Regions from separate parts of the Pseudoalteromonas sp. J2K-J979 genome, predicted to be linked through region 2. Evidence: predicted binding sites of a transcription regulator. Region 2 holds the regulator's gene; the other holds the start of a gene.
What was found. Region 2 encodes NrdR, which represses ribonucleotide reductase genes. Its sites were predicted from a motif close to AAACACNANATNTNGTGTTT; they were not measured.

Region 1 (4,398 bases), 950 kb from region 2:
ACATCAGGTAAGGCACGCCCTACAATTACACTCATTGCATAATCGAGGTAAGAACCTTTGAGTTCGTCTTCAATATTAACTGGAAGGATTTCATTGGCGTGATCAGTCATGTTGATTTCACTTCCTTCAGTCGACTAAAAATTGTTAATCATTATTGTTGTCGGTACCATGCTACCACATAAATATAAATTTTACAGGGCGTAAAGAGGTGTGTTTTTGTGTTTTCACCTTATATAATGCGCCCAGATTAACGAGGAACCTTTTTATGACCGAACATCAAAATGTAGATCAAGATGAAATTGCAAAATTTGAAGCAGTCGCACAGCATTGGTGGGATCTCAATGGCGATTTTAAACCTCTACACGATATCAACCCACTCAGACTCGATTTTATCATGGATAAAACGAATGGCTTATTTGAACTGAATACACTAGATGTGGGTTGTGGTGGGGGTATTTTAAGTGAGAGTATGGCCCGCATGGGTGCAAAGGTAACGGGTATCGATATGGGTCTGGAGCCGTTGAATGTTGCAAAACTTCATGCACTCGAAGCTGGAATCAAGCTTGAATACCAACAAACTACCGCGGAGGCATTTGCAGCTAACAACCCTGCTCAATTTGATGTCGTGACCTGCATGGAGATGCTCGAGCACGTCCCCGATCCTCAATCAGTCATAGCTTCAGTTGCAAAACTGGTTAAACCTGGCGGACATGTATTTTTCTCTACTTTGAATAAAACCGTGAAGTCGTACCTATTTGCGATATTAGGCGCAGAGAAAATTTTAAAGATGGTACCTGAAGGCACTCATGACCATGATAAATTTATCCGGCCAGCGCAACTCATCACTTGGGCTGAAGCATATGGCTTAAAAGTGCGTGCAAGCAATGGTCTTAGTTATAATCCACTCTCAGGCCAGTATAAACTCGGTGCAGATGTAAGCGTCAATTATATTCTTCATTTTGAGAAGCTGTAATGACGACTTCATCCATATTGTTCGATTTAGATGGCACATTACTCGATACCGCTGATGATCTAGGCGCAGCGCTAAATCATGTTTTAAAGGCGCATAATTTCCCGCCGTTATCTTCGCAGCAATACACACAGCATGCATCGAATGGTAGTGTAGCATTATTACAGGCTGGCTTTGGTGAAGATTGGGCCATTCAGCCCCAAAAAAGCCTTAAAGCTGAGTTTCTTGATTATTACCAACACCACATTGCCATTCACACCCGTTATTACCCAGATATTGAACGTGTATTGCTTAAACTAAACGAACTGGCTATTCCTTGGGGCATCGTCACAAATAAACCGACCTATCTCACGCAACCTTTGTTAAGCCACTTTGCGCTGTTAAATGAATGTGCCGCTGTTGTATGCGGAGACACCTTGCCCGTTGCAAAGCCTTCGCCAGAACCCATCTTATTAGCTTGTCAGCAACTTAATATCAACCCAGCTGACTGTTTATACCTCGGTGATGCTCATCGAGATATCGAAGCGGGATATAATGCCGGGATGAAAACAGCTATTGCTAGCTGGGGGTATCTACCAAAAGATCTCATTCTATCAACTTGGAATGCTGATTTAGTATTCAACGATGCTCAACAACTAATCAACTACATATAGTGTTTTTAAGTAAGGTTAATCACTATATGTAGTTTTTATTCTTTCGTAAGTGCTGAGTTTTATATTGCACAGTGTTAAAAATAATCAACAAAATAAAAAAAAATAAATATTTAATTATTCAAGATCATTTGTTGATTTTTAATTATTTCTAATGAATCAAAAGGCAAAAGGTTAGTGTTAACTAACCTTTTAATTTTATCGCCAACTTATCCACAATCTGACTGAGATCTGTCCCTTGCAAATAAAATCATACCACTCTATCTTGTGATCCAGAATTGAGTTGCACCCATATATAGTGTTTAAAAGCTAAACAACTTAATGCGCTTAATAAGTACACAGGCCTACCGCCTAAAACTAAAACAATAAATTTCGCTAACACCCTAGGAAATGCAGGCATATATATGAACCAACAGCTATCTGTGAGCAAACGCGATGGAAGAAAGGAATCGCTCGATCTTGATAAAATCCATCGTGTCATTACATGGGCCGCGGAAGGACTAAATAACGTCTCGGTCTCACAAGTTGAATTAAAATCTCATATCCAGTTTTATGACGGTATCCGTACTGAAGATATTCATGAAACAATCATTAAAGCAGCCGCTGATCAAATCTCAAAAGAAACACCTGATTATCAATTTTTAGCTGCCCGTTTAGCTATATTTCACCTTCGCAAAAAAGCTTATGGACAATTCGAGCCACCAAAGCTTTATTCTCATGTAGTTAAAATGGTTGAAGACAAGCGATATGATGCACATCTTTTAGCTGATTATACAGAAACTGAATTTGAAGAACTTGAGAATGTGCTCGATCATGATAGAGATTTAACATTCAGTTATGCCGCTGTTAAGCAACTAGAGGGAAAATACTTAGTTCAAAACCGAGTCACAGGTGAGATCTATGAAAGTGCACAATTTTTATACATTTTAGTCGCTGCGAGTTTATTTGCTAAATATCCGAAATCTAATCGTCTTGATTATATTAAACGTTTTTATGATGCAGTCTCGACATTTAAAATCTCGTTACCTACTCCAATCATGGCTGGAGTGCGAACTCCCACGCGCCAGTTCAGTTCATGTGTATTGATTGAATGTGGTGACAGTTTAGATTCAATTAATGCAACATCTTCAGCAATTGTGAAGTATGTGAGTCAACGAGCGGGGATTGGCATCAATGCAGGTCGTATCCGAGCACTTGGTAGCCCTATTCGAAATGGTGAGGCGTATCACACTGGCTGTATTCCTTTTTATAAGCATTTCCAAACAGCTGTTAAAAGTTGCTCTCAAGGCGGTGTACGTGGCGGAGCTGCGACTTTATTCTACCCGCTTTGGCATTTAGAAGTTGAAAACTTACTGGTATTAAAAAATAACCGTGGTGTCGAAGATAATCGCGTTCGTCACTTAGACTATGGCGTGCAATTTAATAAATTAATGTACAGCCGCCTAATAAAAGATGAGTATATCACCTTATTCAGTCCATCTGATGTACCAGGCCTGTACGATTCATTCTTTGAAGATCAAGCTGAGTTTGACCGACTATACGTCCAATATGAGCAAAATGAGCATATCCGCAAAAAGCGTATTAAAGCGATTGAGTTATTCTCTATGTTTGCGCAAGAGCGTGCGAGCACTGGTCGTATTTACTTACAAAATGTCGATCACTGTAATACTCACAGTCCATTTGACTCAAAAGTTGCGCCTATCCGACAGTCAAATCTATGTCTCGAAATAGCCTTACCGACTAAGCCATTGCAGCACGTAATGGATGAAGAAGGTGAAATAGCTCTATGTACCTTATCTGCATTCAATTTAGGAGCTATCGATGACTTATCTGAACTGGAAGAGCTAGCTGAATTGGCCGTACGAGCACTGGATAACCTTCTTGATTACCAAGACTACCCTGTTCCAGCTGCTAAAAATGCTACGATGAATCGTCGTACTTTAGGAATAGGCGTTATTAACTATGCCTACTATTTGGCGAAAAATGGTAAAAAATACTCAGATGGCAGTGCAAATAGCTTAACTCATCAAACGTTTGAAGCAATTCAATATTATCTGATGAAAGCTTCTAATGAATTAGCAAAAGAAAAAGGTGCATGCCCTAAATTCCACGAGACAACATACTCTCAAGGGATCATGCCAATTGACACCTATAAAAAAGATCTTGATACAGTTTGCTCAGAGCCACTCAAGCTAGATTGGGATAGTCTTCGAGAGAGTATCCAAGCTCACGGTATGAGAAATTCGACTTTGTCTGCACTGATGCCATCAGAAACATCGTCGCAAATTTCAAACGCAACCAATGGAATCGAGCCGCCGCGAGGTCACGTGAGCGTCAAAGCAAGTAAAGATGGTATCTTAAAACAAGTTGTACCAGAATATGACAGACTCAAAGATCAATATGAATTACTTTGGGATATTCCTTCAAATGATGGCTACCTTCAGTTAGTTGGCATTATGCAAAAGTTTGTTGATCAAACTATTTCTGCCAACACTAACTATGATCCGGGTAAATTTGAAGGTGGGAAAGTCCCAATGAAATTACTACTGAAAGATCTTTTAACAGCATACAAATATGGGGTTAAAACACTGTATTATCATAATACTCGTGACGGTGCAGCTGATGCACAAAATGAGATCGCGCCGGATGCCGATGATGATTGTGCCGGTGGTGCGTGTAAAATTTAATTAAATTACTGGGCAAGCTCTCTTGCCCAGCTTCTGTTTGCCTTTGAGAAAATTTATGTCTTATTCAACTTTCAGCCGTAATCATAACGAT
Region 2 (4,398 bases):
TCGCTTGGATACCTCAAAGAAGAGCGCCGTTTAAAAAACCAAGAAAGCATCTATATCGATTTACAAAAAAAGTCACTTTTGGGACAAGTTGCAGCGGGTTACTATTTTAATAAAGACTGGGTTGCTGAAGTTGGTTTAATCACTGAGTCGGGGCAATTAAGTAACCAAAACTGGGCAAAGCAAGCCTCTGATTATACTCAAGATGGGTATTATTTCTCTCTCAATTTTGATGATTTAAATAGTATCAACTTTCCGACATTGGGGAATAAATTTACTGTCGCAGTCCATCAACGACAAGAAGAGTATGACCATTACTTTAATCCCATCGAAAATGACCGTTCATTGCAATTGTCTGTGGATTGGCGAGGTGCAATGAGGTTTAACCATCATGCGCTTGTCGGTGCCGCTTCTTTCACAACGATAGATAAAAGGGGGGCGTTTACTGCCAATATTGCTGAGCTCGGTGGTTTTTTAAATTTATCCGGGTATGGGAAAAATACATTGATTGGTGCACATAAAGCTTTTGGAGCGGTGATTTATCAATATGATATTGGTCGAGATATTTTGAATCTCAATAACTATCCCCTTTATTCGGGGCTAAGTTTAGAGGCGGGAAATGTTTGGTCGCTCCCTGAACAAATTGATTTAGATGATCTGTTAATTTCGGGTAGTCTTTATCTAGGCACTGACTCTAGCGCAGGCCCGATGGCGTTTGGTGTTGGCTTTGCGGAAGGTGGCGAAACGAGTGTATTTATTTCACTTGGGAAAAATTGGTGGTGATAAATATCTCTTATGTTTTTATGTTAATGTATTTTTAATTGTTATGTAAATGATTAAAAAATATCATAATTAAAGGACTGTGAAAAAAATTCAATTGCTGTTTAAATATGCTCACCTTGTCAATGTAGGCAAATACGCTATTTGCGCGTACAATATCGCCTTCTTTGATCCTTTATTACGTTGCAACTAGGAGAACCCATGTTAGAACGCAGCATGAACATCGCAGATTTTGATCCAGAGTTATTTGAAGCTATTAATAAAGAAACAGCTCGCCAAGAAGAGCACATTGAACTGATTGCTTCAGAAAACTACTGTAGCCCACGCGTTTTAGAGGCTCAAGGCTCTCAATTAACAAACAAATATGCAGAAGGCTACCCAGGTAAGCGTTACTACGGTGGGTGTGAGCATGTTGATGTTGTTGAGCAGTTAGCAATTGATCGCGCAAATGAGTTATTTGGTACTGATTACGCAAATGTTCAACCACACGCGGGTTCTCAAGCTAATGCCGCTGTATTTCAAGCGCTTTTACAGCCGCACGATACCGTGTTAGGTATGAGCTTAGCGCATGGTGGTCACTTGACTCATGGTTCTCATGTTAATTTCTCTGGTAAAACGTACAATGCGATTCAGTACGGTCTAAATGACGTAACGGGTGAGATTGATTATGCACAAGTTGAAGCGTTGGCACTTGAGCATAAACCTAAAATGATTATTGCTGGTTTTTCTGCATATTCAGGTATTGTTGATTGGGCGAAATTCCGTGAAATCGCCGATAAGGTTGGTGCATACTTATTCGTAGATATGGCGCACGTGGCTGGTTTAATTGCAGCGGGTGTTTACCCAAGCCCAGTACCTCATGCACATGTTGTAACAACGACGACTCATAAGACATTGGCTGGCCCTCGTGGTGGTTTAATTATTTCTGCGTGTGGCGACGAAGAGATTTATAAAAAATTAAATAGTGCTGTTTTCCCTGGTGGCCAAGGTGGTCCTTTATGTCACATCATTGCTGCAAAAGCAGTGGCATTTAAAGAAGCATTACAACCAGAGTTTAAAACCTATCAAGCGCAAGTGGTTAAAAATGCACAAGCCATGGTTGAAGTGTTACAAGAGCGTGGATACAAAGTTGTTTCTGGTAAAACAGACAACCACTTATTCCTACTTGATTTAATTGATAAAGATATTACAGGTAAAGATGCAGATGCAGCGTTAGGTAATGCGAACATTACTGTAAATAAAAACTCTGTACCAAATGACCCACGTTCTCCATTTGTAACGTCTGGATTGCGTATTGGTTCACCAGCAATCACACGTCGTGGTTTCAAAGAAGCAGAATCGAAAGAGTTAGCGGGTTGGATTTGTGATGTCCTAGACAACATTGAAGATGCGTCGGTTCAGGCTCAGGTTAAAGAAAAAGTAAAGGCAATCTGTAAAAAGCTACCTGTTTACGCTTAATTGCTTTTTCGCAAAATTTATTTAGCTCACAAGCTGACTATTTTTTGCTATCATAAGGCCGCTTTTTAAAGCGGCTTTTTTATGCCTAATTCATCACAACGCTCCAATTTGGTCTTGTGTTTAAATTGACTTATTTGAACGGAAATTCAGCATGTATTGTCCATTTTGTTCTGCAAAAGATACCAAAGTCATCGACTCACGATTAGTGGGGGGAGGCCATCAGGTGCGCCGACGTAGGGAATGCATCGATTGCCATGAACGTTTTACCACGTTTGAAGGAGCTGAGTTGGTGATGCCGCGCGTAATTAAACAAGATGGTAGCAGAGAGCCCTTTAATGAAGATAAATTACTCAATGGGTTACATCGCGCTTTAGAAAAAAGACCTGTAAGCACTGAGCAGGTTGAAGAAGTGGTTCATCAAATTAAATCCCAACTTCGAGCGACTGGAGAGCGAGAAATATCAAGCCATATTGTGGGTGAGTGTATTATGGAAGCACTTAAAAAACTCGATAAAGTCGCGTATGTCCGGTTTGCATCGGTCTATCGCTCGTTTGAAGATATCAAAGAGTTTGGCGAAGAAATTGCCCGTTTAGGTGAATAACATGAGTCAATTCACAGCACAAGACCATCATTTTATGGCGCTGGCTATAAACCTCGCGAGTAAAGGCATGTACACCACAACTCCTAACCCTAATGTTGGCTGTGTTCTGGTTAAAGAGGGGGAGATCGTCGGCCAAGGTTACCATCAAAAAGCCGGGGAAGGTCATGCAGAAGTTAATGCTTTAGCTGAAGCAAAAGGCAAAACCAAAGGCGCGGTTGCGTACGTCACATTAGAGCCTTGCTCGCATACTGGGCGAACGGGCCCGTGTGCTGTGGCCCTAGTTGAAGCAGGTGTTACAAAAGTGATTGCAGCAATGGTTGACCCAAACCCTGCGGTAAGTGGTAAAGGGTTGGCTATTTTACAACAAGCTGGTATAGAAACGGCATTTGGTTTGATGCAAACAGAGGCCGAAGCTCTTAACCGTGGTTTTTTAAAACGTATGCGAACTGGAATGCCATTTATTCAATGTAAATTAGCCGCCAGTTTAGATGGTAAAACGGCACTCAAAAATGGTGTCAGTAAATGGATAACAGGCCCACAAGCTCGATCTCAAGTACAAGATTATCGAGCAAAAAGTTGTGCGGTTTTGACTGGTGCCGATACCGTGTTAGTTGATAACGCGAAAATGAATGTACGATATGATGAGTTGATAGCACCGCCTTTTTCAAATCAACACTTACGTCAACCAATCCGTATTGTTGTGGACTCAAAACATCGCTTAACCCCTGACTTGGCATTTTTCCAAATTGAGAGTCCAATAATCATTCTGACAACTTGCCTTGAAAAGACCCATACTTGGCCTCATTACGTTCGTCATCTGGTTGTCAGAGAATTAGATGGATTTGTTGATTTGGTTGATGCATGTCAACAGCTTGGGCTGATGGGAATTAATCAACTTTGGTTGGAATCCGGTCATACTTTGGCTGGAAAATTTGTGGAAAACGCATTGGTCGACCAGTTTATTTTCTATCTCGCACCAAAGTTAATCGGAGCGAGTGGGCAAAGCCTTTTGCAGCTTCCCGTGTTAGAATCAATGGATCAAGTTTATGATTTAACCCTAGATGATGTGAGCTTAATTGGCTCTGATCTTAGAATTATTGCGTCACCAAAAAGAGAATTGAAGAACTAAATGTTTACAGGAATTATCGAAGCGATAGGGCAATTAACCACTTTACAGAAAGTCGGGGGTGATCTTAGTGTCACAGTAACCAGTAACGAGCTCGATTTAAGTGATGTTAAACTTGGTGATAGCATTGCAACCAATGGGGTGTGCTTGACGGTTGTAAAACTGAACAAGGATGGCTTTGTAGCGGATGTCTCACATGAGACTTTAAGCTTAACTGGCTTTGGTCAGTACAAAATTGGCCAAAAAGTTAACTTAGAAAAAGCCCTTACTCCGACTTCTCGTCTTGGAGGGCATTTAGTCTCAGGGCATATTGATGGCATCGCCACAGTGGTGGCGATAAACCAAAATGCACGGGCGACCGATTATTGGTTGAGTGCTCCCTCTTCATTATTAAAATATATTCCGTACAAAGGTTCGGTGTGTATTGATGGAATTA

Region 1: a site for NrdR is predicted at 1,905-1,924, ahead of nrdA (class 1a ribonucleoside-diphosphate reductase subunit alpha). Genes of this name have one in related genera too.

Annotation. Positions count from the first base shown of each region.
Region 1 covers NZ_CM200281.1:1,841,005-1,845,402, forward strand. The annotation lists gene gyrA (DNA topoisomerase (ATP-hydrolyzing) subunit A) at 1-110, opposite strand, end outside; gene ubiG (bifunctional 2-polyprenyl-6-hydroxyphenol methylase/3-demethylubiquinol 3-O-methyltransferase UbiG) at 266-973, shown strand; gene AC3KVK_RS08470 (HAD family hydrolase) at 973-1,623, shown strand; gene nrdA (class 1a ribonucleoside-diphosphate reductase subunit alpha) at 2,025-4,307, shown strand; gene nrdB (class Ia ribonucleoside-diphosphate reductase subunit beta) at 4,363-4,398, shown strand, end outside.
Region 2 covers NZ_CM200281.1:890,436-894,833, forward strand. The annotation lists gene AC3KVK_RS04225 (patatin-like phospholipase family protein) at 1-780, shown strand, start outside; gene glyA (serine hydroxymethyltransferase) at 979-2,235, shown strand; gene nrdR (transcriptional regulator NrdR) at 2,387-2,836, shown strand; gene ribD (bifunctional diaminohydroxyphosphoribosylaminopyrimidine deaminase/5-amino-6-(5-phosphoribosylamino)uracil reductase RibD) at 2,838-3,965, shown strand; gene AC3KVK_RS04245 (riboflavin synthase) at 3,966-4,398, shown strand, end outside.